2 regions of the Streptomyces sp. NPDC017991 genome follow, and region 1 is predicted to be linked to the other one. Evidence: riboswitches for the same ligand, from Rfam matches in the RefSeq annotation. Region 1 holds a riboswitch; the other holds the start of a gene.

Region 1 (8,490 bases):
CCGCGTGATCCGGCTGGTGCGTGCGCTCGCCGACCGTGCCGCTGTCGTACCCGCCTCGTACGGGAGGATCGACCCCGAGTTCCTCTTCGACTGCCGACCCACCGAAGAACGTATCGGCCAGTTGTCCTTCGACGACCTGCACCGGCACGAGGACCGTGACCGCGGTGACGGTGGCGCCGACGAGCACCTCGGACATCTGCACTCCGCCTACGAGTCCGTCTCCTTCACCTCCGAAGTGCCCCTTGGCCCCCGGCGGTTGATGGACTTCCTCGACAGCAGACCCGACGGTCTGTACCGGATCAAGGGGTACGTCGACTTCGGCGCCGCCGATCCCCGCAACCGGTATGCCGTGCACGCGGTGGGCCGCTTCCTGCGTTTCTATCCGGAACCCTGGCCTCCGGGTGAGCGGCTGACCCAGCTCGTGCTCATCGGGTCCGGCATCGACGCCCTCGCGCTCGGCAAGGAACTGGAGGCCTGCAAGGACGACGCCCCACACGCCGACGAACGCAGCATGTGGGGCGTCCTGCGTTACGTACAGGAGCAGGAGCAGGAGCAGGAGCAGGAGCAGTAGGGGAGGCGGAGGTGGTGGGTCGGGGTGGGTGGGCCGGTCTGCCGGGTGGCGGGGGCTAGACCGGGCCCGCCACCACCGACACCGTCTTCGCCAGCGAGACACCCGAGCCGTCGCGGCGCGGGTCCATCTCCGGCAGCTCCGCCGGTGTTCCGTCCTTCTGCGCGGCCCGGGCGGGAGCGGGGCCCGCCCAGGCCAGGCTCAGGCAGTCCTCGCCCTTCAGGAACCGCTGGCAGCGCACGCCACCCGTGGCGCGGCCCTTGCGCGGGTACTGGTCGAACGGGGTCAGCTTGGCCGTCGTCTGGACCGAGTCGTCCAGCGTGCCCCGTGAGCCCGCCACGGTGAAGACCACCGCGTCCACGGCCGGGTCGATCGCCGTGAACGAGATCACCTTGGCCCCGTCCGTGAGCTTCACACCCGTCATGCCACCCGCGGGCCGGCCCTGCGGACGCACCTGGGACGCCTGATAGCGCAGCAGCTGCGCGTCGTCGGTGATGAAGATGAGGTCCTCCTCGCCGGTGCGCAGCTCCGCCCCGCCGACGATCCGGTCACCGTCCTTGAGGGTGATGACCTCCAGCTCCTCCTTGTTCGACGGGTAGTCCGGGACCACGCGCTTGACCACACCCTGCTGGGTGCCGAGGGCCAGGCCCGGCGACGACTCGTCGAGCGTCATCAGGCAGACCACCTGCTCGTCGCCCTCCAGGGCCAGGAACTCCGAGATCGGCGCGCCCCCGGAGAGGTTGGGCGCCGAGGCGGTCTCGGGCAGCTGCGGGAGGTCGATGACGTTGAGCCGCAGGAGCCGTCCGCTGGACGTGACCGCGCCGATCTCGCCCTGGGCAGTCGCCGGGACGGCGGAGACGATCAGATCGTGCTTGACGCGCCTGCCCTCGCTCTCCCCGAAGGGGTCACCGTTGGCCGTACGCGCGAGCAGTGCCGTCGACGACAGGAGCACCCGGCACGGGTCGTCCGCCACCTGCAGCGGAACGGCCGTGGCGGCGGAACCGGCCGACTCCAGCAGCACCGTACGCCGGTCGGTGCCGAACTTCTTGGCCACCGCGGCCAGTTCGCCCGACACCAGCTTGCGCAGCTCGGCGTCCGAGTCCAGGATGCCGGTCAGCTCGTCGATCTCGCCGTTGAGGCGGTCGCGCTCGGTCTCCAGCTCGATGCGGTCGAACTTGGTCAGCCGGCGCAGCGGCGTGTCCAGGATGTACTGCGTCTGGATCTCGCTCAGTGAGAAGTGCTCGATCAGGCGCTGCTTGGCCTGGGCGGAGTTCTCACTGGAGCGGATGAGGCGGATGACCTCGTCGATGTCCAGCAGGGCGACGAGCAGGCCCTCGACCAGGTGCAGCCGGTCGCGCTTCTTGGTGCGGCGGAACTCACTGCGTCGGCGCACGACCTCGAAGCGGTGGTCGAGGTACACCTCCAGCAGTTCCTTGAGGCCCAGGGTGAGCGGCTGGCCGTCCACCAGCGCCACGTTGTTGATGCCGAAGGACTCCTCCATCGGAGTCAACTTGTAGAGCTGCTCCAGGACCGCCTCCGGCACGAAGCCGTTCTTGACCTCGATGACCAGGCGCAGGCCGTGCGAGCGGTCGGTGAGGTCCTTGACGTCGGCGATGCCCTGCAGCTTCTTCGAGCCGACCAGGTCCTTGATCTTTGCGATCACCTTCTCCGGGCCGACGGTGAAGGGCAGTTCGGTGACGACGAGGCCCTTGCGGCGCGCCGTCACGTTCTCCACCGACACCGTCGCGCGGATCTTGAAGGTGCCGCGGCCCGACTCGTACGCGTCCCTGATCCCGGTCAGGCCGACGATCCGGCCGCCCGTGGGCAGGTCGGGGCCCGGGACGTACTTCATGAGCGTTTCGAGATCGGCCCCGGGGTGGCGGATCAGATGGCGGGCGGCGGCGATGACCTCGCCGAGGTTGTGCGGCGCCATGTTCGTCGCCATGCCGACCGCGATGCCCGACGCGCCGTTGACCAGGAGGTTCGGATACGCGGCCGGGAGGACCGACGGCTCCTGCTCCTGGCCGTCGTAGTTCGGGCTGAAGTCGACCGTGTTCTCTTCGATCGACTCCGTCATGAGGGAGGTGGCGTCGGCCATCCTCGCCTCGGTGTACCGCATGGCGGCCGGCGGGTCGTCGTTGCCCAGCGAACCGAAGTTGCCGTGGCCGTCGACCAGGGGCAGCCGCATGGAGAAGGGCTGGGCCAGGCGGACCAGCGCGTCGTAGATCGACGCGTCGCCGTGGGGGTGGAGCTTGCCCATGACCTCGCCGACGACGCGGGCGCACTTCACATAGCCGCGGTCGGGGCGGAGCCCCATCTCGTTCATCTGGTAGACGATGCGGCGGTGCACGGGCTTGAGGCCGTCGCGGGCGTCCGGCAGGGCTCGGGAGTAGATGACCGAGTACGCGTACTCAAGGAAAGAGCCCTGCATCTCGTCGACGACGTCGATGTCGAGGATGCGCTCCTCGAAGTCGTCGGAAGGCGGGGTCTTCGTGCTGCGGCGGGCCATCGCTGCTGCGACTCCTTCACAGTCTCTGCCTGGGCATGAACGGGTTCTGACGCGGTCCATTGTGGACCGCAGTACTGACAACGCGGACCACGACCCGTCCGTACGGGCCTGTCGGGCCGGGTGCGCGACCGCCCCAACAGGCCTGGCAGGCCCCGATCGAGGCGGCCCCGGAGGCTCCACGAGCGCGACCCGCGACTGCCCGCGGAGGTCTGAGGACGCTACCGCGTTCCGTTTTCACGGGGGTGGTGGAGGGGGTTTGCCGGGTGCGGGCCGTCTTGGCCGGTCGTGCGGTTCCCCGCGCCCTGAAAGTGAAGGAGTGCCCCTGCGGGGCGGCCTCCCGTCGGGGGGACCGGGCAGGGGGCCGGCGCGTGCGGGTCCGCTGTGGCCGGTCGCGCGGTTCCCCGTGCCCCTGAACGGGGCGCCTCTGCCGGAGCGCGTGTGCTCGTACGGACGTACGAGACCCGGTGTGTCGGCCGGCCGGGTCCGAGGACGCTCGCGTGCTCGCTCTCGGCGTACCCGATGCGGGAACTTCGCCAGCTGTCCGCGCGCTTGCATACAGTGGCACGACTAGCAGAATTCAGCAGTTTTCCGCGATCGAAGGGACGTACATGCCCATGGGTCACACGGCCACAGCCGAGGCCGGTTCCGGCGGCCTGACAGCGACCGAGCACCGCCTGGCCAACGGCCTGCGAGTGGTGCTCTCCGAGGACCACCTGACCCCGGTCGCGGCGGTGTGCCTCTGGTACGACGTCGGCTCGCGGCACGAGGTCGAGGGCCGCACCGGGCTCGCCCACCTCTTCGAGCACCTGATGTTCCAGGGGTCCGGCCAGGTGAAGGGCAACGGCCACTTCGAACTGGTCCAGGGAGCGGGCGGTTCGCTCAACGGCACGACGAGTTTCGAGCGGACCAACTATTTCGAGACCATGCCGACGCACCAGCTGGAGCTCGCTCTCTGGCTGGAGGCCGACCGCATGGGCTCGCTGCTCGCCGCGCTCGACGACGAGTCGATGGAGAACCAGCGGGACGTCGTCAAGAACGAGCGCAGGCAGCGCTACGACAACGTCCCCTACGGCACCGCCTTCGAGAAGCTGACCGCCCTCGCGTACCCGGAGGGTCACCCGTACCACCACACCCCGATCGGGTCGATGGCCGACCTGGACGCGGCCACCCTTGAGGACGCGCGCGCCTTTTTCCGCACCTACTACGCGCCCAACAACGCCGTGCTGTCGATCGTCGGGGACATCGACCCGGAGCAGACGCTCGCCTGGGTCGAGAAGTACTTCGGTTCCATCGCCGGTCACGACGGCAAGCCCGCCCCGCGCGACGGCTCGCTCCCGGAGACCATGGGCGGGCAACTGCGCGAGGTCGTCGAGGAGGAGGTCCCGGCGCGCGCGCTGATGGCCGCCTACCGGCTCCCGGAGGACGGCACGCGCGCGTCGGACGCCGCCGACCTCGCCCTGACCGTGCTCGGCGGCGGCGAGTCGTCCCGGCTCTACAACCGGCTCGTACGCCGTGACCGCACCGCCGTCGCGGCCGGCTTCGGTCTGCTGCGCCTCGCCGGAGCGCCCTCCCTGGGGTGGCTCGACGTGAAGACGTCCGGCGACGTCGAGGTCCCGGTCATCGAGACCGCCGTCGACGAGGAGCTCGCCCGGTTCGCCGCGGAGGGCCCCACGGCCGAGGAGATGGAGCGTGCCCAGGCCCAGTTGGAGCGCGAGTGGCTGGACCGTCTCGGCACGGTCGCGGGCCGCGCCGACGAACTGTGCCGGTACGCGGTCCTGTTCGGCGACCCCCAGCTCGCCCTGACCGCCGTGCAGCGCGTTCTCGACATCACCGCTGAGGAGGTGCAGGAGGTCGCCAAGGCCCGTCTGCGACCCGACAACCGCGCGGTGCTGGTCTACGAGCCCCTCGCCCCGGACGGGACCGACGCGCCCGAAGAGACCGACGCCGCCGGGGCCACCGGCGCCGCCGCCGACAACACCGACGAGGAGGCGGCCAAGTGACCGAGCTCGCCACGATGGAGTTCCACCCGCAGCCCCAGGCCGGCGAGGCCAGGCCCTGGGCCTTCCCGGCGCCCGAGCGCGGCACCCTCGGCAACGGCCTGACGCTGTTGCGCTGCCACCGCCCCGGCCAGCAGGTCGTCGCCGTGGAGGTCCTCCTGGACGCCCCGCTGGAGGCCGAGCCGAAGGGCCTCGACGGCATCGCCACGATCATGGCGCGGGCCTTCTCGGAGGGCACCGACAAGCACTCCGCCGAGGAGTTCGCCGCCGAGCTGGAGCGCTGCGGCGCCACGCTCGACGCCCACGCGGACCACCCCGGCGTACGGCTCAGCCTCGAAGTCCCCGTCTCCCGGCTGCCCAAGGCGCTCGGCCTGCTCGCCGACGCGCTCAGGGCGCCCGCGTTCGAGGACGGCGAGATCGAGCGGCTGGTGCGCAACCGGCTCGACGAGATCCCGCACGAGACCGCCAACCCGGCCCGGCGGGCCGCCAAGGAGCTGTCCCGGCAGCTCTTCCCGGCGGACTCCCGGATGTCGCGTCCGCGCCAGGGCACCGAGGAGACGGTCACCGCGATCGACTCGGCGGCCGTGCGCGCCTTCTACGAGAAGCACGTACGCCCCGCCACGGCGACCGCGGTCGTCGTCGGCGACCTCACGGACGTCGACCTCGACGCGCTGCTCGGTGACACGCTCGGCACCTGGACCGGATCGCAGGCCCAGGTGCGTCCCGTGCCCCCGGTGACCGCCGACGACACCGGCCGCGTGATCATCGTCGACCGGCCGGGAGCCGTCCAGACGCAGCTGCTCATCGGCCGCGTCGGCGCGGACCGGCACGACCGCGTGTGGCCCGCCCAGGTGCTCGGCACGTACTGCCTCGGTGGCACCCTCACCTCCCGCCTGGACCGCGTCCTGCGGGAGGAGAAGGGATACACCTACGGTGTGCGGGCGTTCGGCCAGGTGCTGCGCTCCGCGCCGGACGGGACGGGCATCTCGATGCTCGCCATCAGCGGCTCCGTCGACACCCCGAACACCGGTCCGGCGCTCGACGACCTGTGGAAGGTGCTGCGCACCCTCGCCGCCGAGGGCCTGACGGACGCCGAGCGCGACGTCGCCGTGCAGAACCTGGTGGGTGTGGCGCCCCTGAAGTACGAGACAGCGGGTGCCGTCGCGGGCACGCTCGCCGACCAGGTCGAGCAGCACCTGCCGGACGACTTCCAGGCGACGCTGTACAAGCAGCTCGCCGCGACCGGCAGCGTGGAGGCCACCGCGGCCGCCGTGAACGCGTTCCCGGTGGACCGTCTGGTGACCGTCCTCGTCGGTGACGCCGCGCAGATCGAGGAGCCCGTCAGGGCCCTCGGTGTCGGCGAAGTCAGCGTCGTGCGCGCCGAGTAGGGATCTGTGACCGGGTGGGGCCCGGGATCGAGCGGGACCTGTCACGGCCGGGGCCCGGGTGACCGGACGAGTCACCCGGGCCCTTTCCTGTCCTTCTTCGCCCACGGTGTGTCCGTATTGCAGGGAAGTTGCCTGTCTGCCCTGTGGCGTGCGCTACAAAAACGGTGATCCGTTTGTCGATCGAAAGAGGTGCCGCTTAGCGTCGGTCCGGCTGTTCGTCAGGCACTGCGCCGCGTCCGCGGCACCGGACAGTCATCGCCGAGTCCCCGCATGGCGCGAGCCAGGGGAGCCGGGGACCCAGGTCCCTGGGGTGAATCGGACGCCCTTCCCGAAGGGGGTCCGTAGGAGACCTTCCTGCTCCGAACCCGTCAGCTAACCCGGTAGGCGAGAAGGAAGGAAAGGACCAGCCACTTCATGGCGTTCACCCGCGCCACGGGGAAGCACCGTCTTCCCAGCCGCATGACGCGCACCACCCGCAGGACCGTCGGCGTCGCCGCCCTGGCCACCACCGGTGTCGTGGGCACGCTGGCCGCCCCGGCGTTCGCCGCCGAGAGCGAGATCGAGCAGACGGGCCCCCTCAAGGCCGTCGCCATGGGCGACTCGGTCGCCCAGGAGATCGACGCGCAGGCCGCCGCCCAGCGCCAGGCCGCCGAGCAGGCCGCCGCCCGCGAGAAGGCCGAGGCCGACGCGAAGAAGCGTGCGGAGGAGGCCGCGGCGAAGGCCAAGGCGAAGGCCGAGAAGGAGCGCGAGGCCAAGGCCCGCGCGGCCCGCGAGGCAGAGCGCAAGCGGCTCAACGCCTACACCGCGCCGATCACCGGCTCGTACGTCTCCACCTCCTACCAGGCCGGTGGCGGCATCTGGTCCTCCGGCAGCCACACCGGTATCGACTTCCACGCCGCCAGTGGCACCGCCGTGCACGCGGTGGGCTCCGGCACCGTCGTGGAGGCCGGCTGGGGCGGCTCGTACGGCAACCAGGTCGTCATCAAGATGGTTGACGGCACGTACACCCAGTACGGGCATCTCTCGTCCATCGGTGTCTCGGTCGGCCAGACGGTCACTCCGGGGCAGCAGATAGCCCTCTCCGGGGCGACCGGCAACGTCACAGGGGCGCACCTGCACTTCGAGGCGCGTACGACCGCCGAGTACGGATCCGACATGGACCCGATCGCCTACCTCCGCGGGCACGGCGTGAACGTCTGACCGCACGGCACCCGCACCGCACTTCCGCACAGCACAGCACCTCCGTCGAAGGCCCCGGCTCATGAGCCGGGGCCTTCGACGCGTTCAGACCCCTTCCGGTCACTTTCGCACCGGACGACTGCCTGTTCAGAAGCGCGATGTGTCCAAAAAATAGCCATGGATTCCCGGCTGCCTTCGGAATTTCCCGTTCTCTGCAATAGAGTCACCGAACAAGCGTCAATCGACCGCGTTTCGCGGGGATTAAGGCGGAGGTCCGGTCATGCGTATTCCCGCGCGCTCGGTATGCACGGCGATCCGGGACGACATCGTCGCGGGTGTCTACGAACGCGGCAGCCGGCTCACCGAGGAACTGCTCGCGCGCCGCTACGGCGTCTCGCGGGTCCCCGTGCGCGAGGCGCTGCGCACCCTGGAGGCGGAGGGCTTCGTGGTCACCCGCAGGCACGCGGGCGCGTGCGTCGCGGAACCCACGGAGCAGGAGGCCGCCGACCTCCTGGAGATGCGTGTGCTGCTGGAGCCGCTGGGCGCCGCCCGTGCCGCCCAGCGGCGCACCGAGGCCCATCTCAAGGTGCTGCGCGGGCTGGTCAGGCTCGGCCAGGAGCGGGCCAGGCGGGGCAACAGCGAGGATCTGCGCTCGCTCGGCGGCTGGTTCCACGAGACGCTCGCGCAGTCCTCGGGCAGCCCGGCGCTGACCTCGACGCTCGGCCAGTTGCGGCACAAGATCGCCTGGATGTACTCGGTCGAGGCGCCCGCGCACCCCGCCGAGTCCTGGACCGAGCACGGGGCCATCGTGGACGCCGTGGCCCGTGGTGACAGCGACCGGGCCAGGGC
Region 2 (8,490 bases), on a different contig from region 1:
TCAGCGCCTCCTCGGCCAGCTCCTTGGGCGTGGCCGGCACGTCCTCGGACCTGCCCTTCGTCCCCTTCTCCGCGGAGTCGGAGGAAGCGGCGGAGCCGTCCTTCATGTGGTACGCCTCGTTCGACGCGCTGTCGTACGCCCACACCTCGTCGCCGTTGTGGATCACGCTGTACTCGGCGGCCTTGTCGAGGAGCGACAGCTTCTGCTTGTCCTCGCCGTCGGAGGCGACCCGCAGTGTGTGCGTACCGGACGCCAGTTCCATCAGCTTGGACGACGGGTCCGCGGACGAACCCGAGCCGCCGCGCCCGCCGGCCGCGGCACCGCCGAGGCTGCTCTCCAGGCCGCCGAGATCCGGCAGGCCGAGGTCCGTGCTGATCTTCACCGTGCCGGACAGCTGCTGTACGTCCGAAGCGGCGATCCTCTCGATGAGCTGCTGGGCGCTGACCTTCGGCAGGTCGGGGTCGCCGGAGCCCGCGAACGCCGGGACCAGCCCGATGGTCGCCGCCGCCACCCCCACCACCGCGACGGGAACGACATAGCGCGCGGCCTTCTGCCTGCCGCCGCGCCTGTCGTCCGCCTCGTCCTCGGTCGTGCTGTCGTCGGATCCGTACGGTGCCATGTGTGCCCTACCTCCGTTGTCGGCGGCGGCTGACCGTCCTCGCACTCGTCCACCCTGGCCGCCATTGTCACCCGAACTGCTGTGAAGTGGTGTGTCCCATCCGACCAAATCGGTCGGCCGAAAGCGTCAGACCTCGGAGCCAACTCCTCGTACACCTGGGGTATGACACGGAGGGACGGCGCCTCCCCCGACCCGTAGGGGTCGTACGGGCGAGACGCCGTCCGTGCAACTCGGCGAAGCGCGATGAACGAGGCCGCGGCTCAGCCCGCGCGGTGCACCACCGCGTCACACAGTTCCACCAGAGCCGCCTTCGCGTCGCACTCCGGGAGCGGCGCCAGTGTGGCGCGGGCGTCCTGCGCGTACCGCACGGTGTCGCGGCGGGCCTGGTCCAGCGCGGGGTGGACACGCAGCCTGGCCAGCGCCTCCGCGTGCCGTGCGTCGTCCGTCAGGTCGGAGGCGAGCAGTTCGGCGAGGGCGATGTCCTCGGCGAGTCCCAGCCGCTCGACGCGCTCGCGCAGCCGCAGGACGGGCATCGTCGGAATGCCCTCGCGCAGATCCGTGCCCGGCGTCTTGCCGGACTCGCGCGAGTCGCTCGCGATGTCCAGCACGTCGTCGGCGAGCTGGAAGGCGACGCCGAGCCGCTCCCCGTACTGCGTCAGCACGTCGACGACCGTCTCGTCGGCGCCCGACATCATCGCGCCGAACCGGCCGGCCACGGCGATCAGGGAGCCGGTCTTGCCGCCGAGCACATCCATGTAGTGGTCGACCGGGTCGCGTCCGTCGCGCGGTCCCGCCGTCTCCAGGATCTGGCCGGTGACCAGCCGCTCGAACGCCTCCGCCTGGACCCGTACGGCCTCGGGGCCCAGGTCGGCCAGGATGTGCGAGGCGCGCGCGAAGAGGAAGTCGCCGGTGAGGACCGCGACCGAGTTGTCCCAGCGGCTGTTGGCGCTGGGCACGCCGCGGCGCACGTCCGCCTCGTCCATCACGTCGTCGTGGTACAGCGTGGCGAGGTGGGTCAGCTCGACGACGACCGCCGAGGGCACGATCCCCGGCGCGTACGGGTCACCGAACCGGGCGGCGAGCATCACGAGCAGCGGCCGGAACCGCTTGCCGCCCGCGCGCACGAGGTGCTGCGCGGCTTCCGTGATGAACGGGACCTCGCTCTTGGTCGCTTCGAGCAGTCCCTCCTCGACAGCCGCCAATCCGGCCTGGACATCGGCTTCGAGAGCCTGGTCCCGCACGCTCAGCCCGAACGGCCCGACGACGGTCACGAGGGTCTCCTGTCTGCTGACGCTCTCAACGGCGGTCTCTGGATGCTCTGGGTGTGCTCTGTGCTGTGGGTGTTTGTCGATGTGTCGCTGCTGGCACTCAAGTCAGCGTATCCGGTCGTCTTTCGATCACGATGAGCGCCCGCCCGTCCCCCGCCACCACCCTGCCGGACACCTCCGGCTGATCCCTTTTGCACCTTCGACCAGGCCGGGCGGTATCGAACCACGGAAGGTATGTTCGTGATCTGCCGATATGACCGATAACTGACCGATACCTCCTGGAACTGACACCTCCTGAAACAGGACGGCTTCCCAGGAACAGGAAGTGGTGCGGGAAGTGGTGGATCTTGTCCCACAGTGCGATCGACACCGGTTCCGCACCCGGCCCGGAGCCCGGGGACGAACCCCCTGACCCCGCCGACGACCACGCCTTCTTCGGCCAGCCCAGAGGCCTGCTCACCCTCTCCGGCCTTGAGGTCTGGGAGCGCTTCTCGTTCCTGGGGATGCAGGCGATCCTCGTCCTGTACTTCGCGGACACGGTCGCCCACGGAGGCATGGGCATGTCCGCCGGAACGGCCGCCTCCGTGTCGGCCGCGTACGGGACGCTGGTCTATCTGGTCTCGGTGGCCGGCGGCTGGCTCGCCGACCGGGTCCTCGGCTCGTACCGGGCGGTCCTGTGGGGCGGGATCCTGATCGCCTGCGGCCACTACGCGATGGCGGTGCCCACCGCGGCGGCCACCTGGGCCGGCCTCGGTCTGATCAGCGCGGGCACGGGCCTGCTGAAGCCCAACGTCGCCACCATGGTCGGCAAGCTCTACGGCACCGACGACGACCGCCGTGACGCGGGATTCGCGCTCTACTACATGGCCATCAACACGGGCGCCTTCGCGGGCCCGCTGATCACCGGCTGGCTGGGCGACCACCGGGGCTGGCACTGGGGCTTCTCGGCGGCGGCCGTCGGCATGACCCTCGGGCTGATCCAGTACGTGGCGGGCCGCCGTCACCTGGCCGGGCGCGGACGGGCGGCCGAGTTCGCGCTGCCGCCCCGCGCGATGCGCCGCGCGGTCCGGCTGATCGTCCTGGGGCTCCTGGTGGCGGCGGTTCTCGCCGTCCTGTCGGCCCTCTCCGGAGTGCTGACCATGGACCGCTTCGTGGACCTGCTGACGCTGATCTCGGTGATCGCGCCGGTGGTGTACTTCGCGGTGATGTTCAGGAGCCCGCGGGTGACCCCCGAGGAACGGGGCCGGCTGCGCCCGTACATCGTCCTGTTCCTGGCCTCCACGGTCTTCAACTTCATCCTCTTCCAGGCGTACTCGACGATGATCCTGCTGGCCGCCTCGAACGCCGGGACGACGATCCTCGGCTTCGACTTCCCCGCCGGCTGGTACGCGTCCGCCCTGGGCGCCTTCGAGGTCGCGCTGGCCCCCGTGGTGGCCGCGCTCTGGGTGCGGATGGGGCACCGCCAGCCGCACGCCTCCAACAAGATCGCGTTCGGTGTGGTGCTCGGAGGGCTGTCGTTCCTGCTGATGGTCCTGCCGACCTCCGGCCACGACGGCGACGACTACCTGATGTCCGTCTGGTGGATCGTCGGCTCGTACTTCCTGCTGGGGCTCGGCGACATCCTCCTGGAGACCTCCGGCATGTCGGCCACCACGAAGCTCGCCCCGAAGGCCTTCGCCGGCCAGACGATGTCCCTCTGGTTCCTCTCGCTGGCCCTCGCCAACGGCATCCAGGCCCAGACCGTGAAGCTCTACGACGACGTCTCCAAGCCCGCGTACTTCGGCGTCAACGGCGCGATCGCCGTGGCCGCCGGTCTGCTCGTGATCGCCGCGGCGCCCTGGCTGCGCCGCACGATGCACCCCGTCCACTGAGGTGACACCCATGCGCATCCGTACGTCCTTCCCCTACGAGACGTTTCACGAGGACATCCGCGTTCCCCTCGCGGACGGAACCAAGCTCTACGCGCGCGTGTGGCGTCCGCTCACCGAAGAACCCGTACCGGCCCTGCTCGAATACCTCCCCTACCGGCTGACCGACTGGACCGCCCCGCGCGACCGGCAGCGCCACCCCTGGTACGCGGGCCACGGCTACGCCTCCGTGCGCGTGGACGTCCGCGGGCACGGCAACTCCGAGGGCCTGCCGGGCGACGAATACTCCGCGACGGAGCTGGCCGACGGGGTCGAGGTCGTCGACTGGCTCGCCGACCGGCCCTGGTGCTCCGGCAAGGTCGGCATGTTCGGCATCTCCTGGGGCGGCTTCAACTCCCTCCAGATCGCGGCCCTCGCGCCCGAGCCGCTCAAGGCGGTCGTCACGGTCTGCTCGTCGGACGACCGCTACGACAACGACGTGCACTACATGGGTGGTTCCGTACTCGCCGTCGACATGCACGCGTGGGCGGCGACCATGCTCGCGTTCGTCGCGCGCCCGCCCGATCCGGCGTACGTGGGCGAGTCCTGGCGCGACCTGTGGGTGGAACGACTGGAGTCGGTCGATCCGTTCCTGCACACCTGGCTCGCCCACCAGACGAGGGACGAGCAGTGGCGCCGCGGCAGCGTCCGCGAGGACTACTCGGCGATCCGGGCGGCCGTGCTCGCGGTCGGCGGCTGGCACGACCCGTACCGGGACACCGTGCTGCGCCTCGTGGAACACCTCCCGCCGGACCGTGTACGGGGCCTGATCGGACCCTGGTCGCACCAGTACCCCGACCGGGGGCTGCCGCCGGGACCGGCGATCGGCTTCCTCCAGGAGACGCTGCGCTGGTGGGACCACTGGCTGAAGGACACCGAAACCGGCACCGGCACCGGCAGTGACACTGACAGCGGCACCCACTCCGGCTCCGGCTCCGGGGTGATGTCCGAGCCGCTCCTGCGCTCGTACGTCAGCGACTCGCACCCTCCCGCGACGGTGTACCCGGTGCTGCCCGGCCGCTGGGTCGGCGACCCCGCCTGGCCCTCCCCCCTGGTCGCCCACGTCCCGTACGCGCTCCAGGGCGCCCCCGTGGTGGTGCGCTCCCCCCAGCACACGGGGCTGGACGCCGGCCGCTTCTTCCCCTTCGGCAACGAGGCCGACCTGCCGCCGGACCAGCGGGAGGAGGACGCGCGGTCGGTGTGCTTCGAGTTCGAGGTTCCGGAGGAGACCTGGGTACTGGGCCGTCCGCGCGTGCGTCTGAGGCTCACCTCGGCGGTGACGCGTGGACAAGTAGTGGCCCGTCTGTGCGACGTGGCCCCCGACGGCTCCTCGACCCTGGTCACCCGAGGCGTCCTGAACCTGACAGCCCGTCATGGCCGTGACCAGGTGGTTCCCTGGGAACCGGGCTCTACGGAGGATGTGCTTTTCGAGCTGAACGGCATCGGCCACGCCTTCCCTCCGGGCCATCGCATCCGGCTCGCCGTGTCCTCCGCGTACTGGCCGTGGATCTGGCCCCAGCCGGGCTCGGAGGCGGGCTTCACCCTCACTCCGTCCGGGAGCGCGCTGGAACTCCCGGTCCGCGCCCAGGAGTCGGACCCCTCCGTCGTCTTCGAGGAACCGGAGCAGTCGGCTCCGCTGGGCGTGAACTCCCCCGCCACACTGGACGAACCGCGTCCCGAACGCCTCGTGGTCCGCGATGTCGCCAAGGGCGAATGGCGCCTGGAAGTGGATCCGCGGTACGGCGGCACCCGCGTCTACCCGGACGGTCTCGAATTCACCGAGGACGCGCTGGAGACGTACACCATCAATGAGTCCGACCCGTTGTCCGCGCGTACCCGGTCCGACTGGTCCGTCCGGCTGCACCGGCCGGAAATGCCGTGGGACGCGAGCGTCGAGACGCACTCCGAAATCACCTGCGACGAGGCGGACTTCATCACCTCGAACGAAGTGATCTGCAAGGACGGCGACGAAGTGGTGTTCCACCGCACCTGGGAGAAACGGATTCCGCGCACGGCGGGATGAGCCGGGACGAGTTCACATGCCCCTGGAACCACCCACGGTGTCCGGCACTTCCGGCGACCGCAGAACATTGCGTATCACCTTTTTTATGGACATTGCTCATCGGCGGCAGTGAATTGGGTCACGCCCGCGTGAAGTGATCGTTTCGCCGGCTCCGTCGATTTCCCTTTGCGTAAAGCAAGTTGAACTTCACCTTCCGTTTCGATCAAGAGATATTCGCCCGACAAGGCAGTTCATAGCCGTCGCTGTGCGAATTCGGGGCTTGTTCGCGGCATGTGCTCTCGCATACGTTCACGTCACTCCGGACGGATCGCCTAATCCTGCCGCCGCCCGGAAAACCCAGTCACCCATTCACTCGCGTACGGCAGGAGCGGGGGACCCAGGTAAGCCGCCGGTCCGTATATCGGAACGGCTAGGGGTCAAGTCGCGCACACCACGCGGCCGGGCATCTCCCGCCCGAACCCGACAGCTCACCTCGCAGGCGCCGGAGAGGAAATTCGCCATGCCCGCACGAGGCAAGCACCGCCGCCCCAGAAACAGCACCCTCACCCGTGGCATCGTCGCCGCCGGGACGGGCGGAGCCGCACTCGCGCTCCCCCTCGTGGGGGCCACCGGCGCCCAGGCCGCCCCGAACGCGGTCCCGCAGGTCTCGCTGGTCACCTACAAGGTGGCCGAGGGCGACACCCTGTCCAAGATCGCCAAAGCGCACACCACGGGCGACTGGAAGAAGCTGTACAAGGCCAACCGCGCGGTCATCGGCGACGACCCGGCGATCATCCGGCCGGGCCTCCAGCTCACCGTGGGCACGAAGAACGGCCGGACCTCGGCGAAGACCGCCACGACGGCCACGGCGTCCAAGGCGTCCACGGCGTCCGCCGTCACCCCGGCCTCGGCGAAGACCTACACGGACGACCTCGACGGCTGGATCAGGCAGTCGCTGGACGTCATGGCCCAGCAGGGCATCCCGGGCACCTACGACGGCATCTACCGCAACATCATCCGCGAGTCGTCGGGCAACCCGCAGGCCATGAACAACTGGGACTCCAACGCGGTCGCCGGTACGCCGTCGAAGGGGCTTCTGCAGGTCATCGACCCGACCTTCTCGGCGTACCACGTGACCGGTACCTCGCTGGACCCGTTCGACCCGGTCGCCAACATCACGGCGGCGTGCAACTACGCCGCCGCGCGCTACGGCTCGATCGACAACGTCTTCGGCGCCTACTGACCGACCCGTCGGCCGACCCGGGGACCCGTCCCCGGGTCGGTCCGGTCGGTCCGGTCGGTCCGGTCGGTCCGGTCCGCGCGGTCGGTCCGGCGGGTGGAGAACATGCGCTCCAGGACCACCGCGATGCCGTCGTCCTCGTTCGAGAGGGTGATCTCGTCGGCGACGGACTTGAGTTCGGGATGCGCGTTGGCCATCGCGACCCCGCGCCCGGCCCAGTCGAACATCGGGATGTCGTTCGGCATGTCCCCGAAGGCGACGGTCTGCGCCGACGTCAGGCCCAGCCGGTCGGCGGCGAGCGCGAGGCCGGTGGCCTTCGTGATGCCGCATGGCTGGAGTTCGACGGTACCGGGCCCTGACATCGTGACGGTGGCCAGAGAACCGACCGCTCCCCGCGCGGCGGACGCCAACTCGTCGTCGGAGAGCAGCGGATGCCGCAGCAGCACCTTGCTGATGGGCTGGGTCCAGAGGTCGTCGCGCCGCAGCACCCGTACCGCCGGCAGCGTCGGGTGGGGCATCTCGTAACCCGGCTCGATGAGCGTGAGTCCGTCGACCCCGTCCTGGTCGACGGCCGCGTACACCTCGCCGACCTCCGCCTCGATCTTGCCGAGAGCCACTTCGGCCAGCTCACGTTCGAGCGTGACGGACCACACCATGCGGTCCGCGCCGGAGTCGTACAACTGCGCGCCCTGTCCGCACACCGCGAGCCCCCGGCTGCCGAGTTCGTCCAGCAGCGGCCGTACGCGCGGGGCGGGGCGGCCCGTCACCACGAGGTGCCGGGCGCCTGCCCCGACCGCCATCGCCAGCGCCGCGCGCGACCGGTCCGAGAAGGTGTCGTCGCCGCGCAGCAGCGTCCCGTCCAGGTCAGTGGCGATGAGTGAATATGCAATCGGTGGGGCCATGATCAGAGAATACGGATCGAATCCCCCACCGACTCGACGGGAACCGGACGTCGTCCGGCACCTCGACCACCCCGCGCGTCGTCGCAGGCCCCAGCAGACCCCTGGAGTTCAGGCCGATCCCATGACATATCGGCCACTCCGCCGACCCGATGCACGCCCCTTCGCCGACCGCCCGCGTGCGCCCGCGCGCTCCCACCGTGTGCGCTCGCGCCCCGAGTCCAGCGCCGCCGTGCCGCCCAGCCGGCCGTTCCCGTCCGTGCCCCCTGAAGGAAGCCAAGCCGGAGGGAAACCCTCCGACCTCACCCCCAATCGGACATTGCGAACTCTTCAGACACTGCCCACGGGCGGCGCCTGCCCGTAACGTGTGCTCCACCCACACGGAAAGCGAGGCAGCACCCCATGCCCCCCTTCGATGTCCCCGAGGGCGATCCCTTCGGCCCGCACAATCTTCCGTACGGCGTCTTCTCCCTGAACAACTCTCCGGACGGCTCTTCGGGCAGCTCTTCGGGCGGCCCCGGTCACCGGAGTGTGGGCGTCCGGCTGGGCGACCAT

Evidence for each region. Region 1 has a riboswitch for cyclic di-AMP ahead of ACH4DZ_RS38765 (M23 family metallopeptidase). Riboswitches for the same ligand answer to the same signal wherever they lie in the genome.
Region 2: another riboswitch for cyclic di-AMP. It lies ahead of ACH4DZ_RS33005 (transglycosylase SLT domain-containing protein); the one in region 1 lies ahead of ACH4DZ_RS38765 (M23 family metallopeptidase).

What each region holds. Positions count from the first base shown of each region.
Region 1 covers NZ_JBIRGP010000017.1:86,831-95,320, forward strand. The annotation lists gene ACH4DZ_RS38745 (CobW family GTP-binding protein) at 1-571, shown strand, start outside; gene ACH4DZ_RS38750 (DNA topoisomerase (ATP-hydrolyzing) subunit A) at 627-3,077, opposite strand; gene ACH4DZ_RS38755 (M16 family metallopeptidase) at 3,692-5,077, shown strand; gene ACH4DZ_RS38760 (M16 family metallopeptidase) at 5,074-6,462, shown strand; cyclic di-AMP (ydaO/yuaA leader) riboswitch at 6,709-6,864, shown strand; gene ACH4DZ_RS38765 (M23 family metallopeptidase) at 6,877-7,662, shown strand; gene ACH4DZ_RS38770 (GntR family transcriptional regulator) at 7,922-8,490, shown strand, end outside.
Region 2 covers NZ_JBIRGP010000013.1:166,840-175,329, reverse strand. The annotation lists gene ACH4DZ_RS33025 (outer membrane lipoprotein carrier protein LolA) at 1-619, opposite strand, end outside; gene ACH4DZ_RS33020 (polyprenyl synthetase family protein) at 880-1,890, opposite strand; gene ACH4DZ_RS33015 (peptide MFS transporter) at 2,235-3,758, shown strand; gene ACH4DZ_RS33010 (CocE/NonD family hydrolase) at 3,769-5,817, shown strand; cyclic di-AMP (ydaO/yuaA leader) riboswitch at 6,149-6,313, shown strand; gene ACH4DZ_RS33005 (transglycosylase SLT domain-containing protein) at 6,317-7,039, shown strand; gene ACH4DZ_RS33000 (HAD family hydrolase) at 7,033-7,938, opposite strand; gene fahA (fumarylacetoacetase) at 8,338-8,490, shown strand, end outside.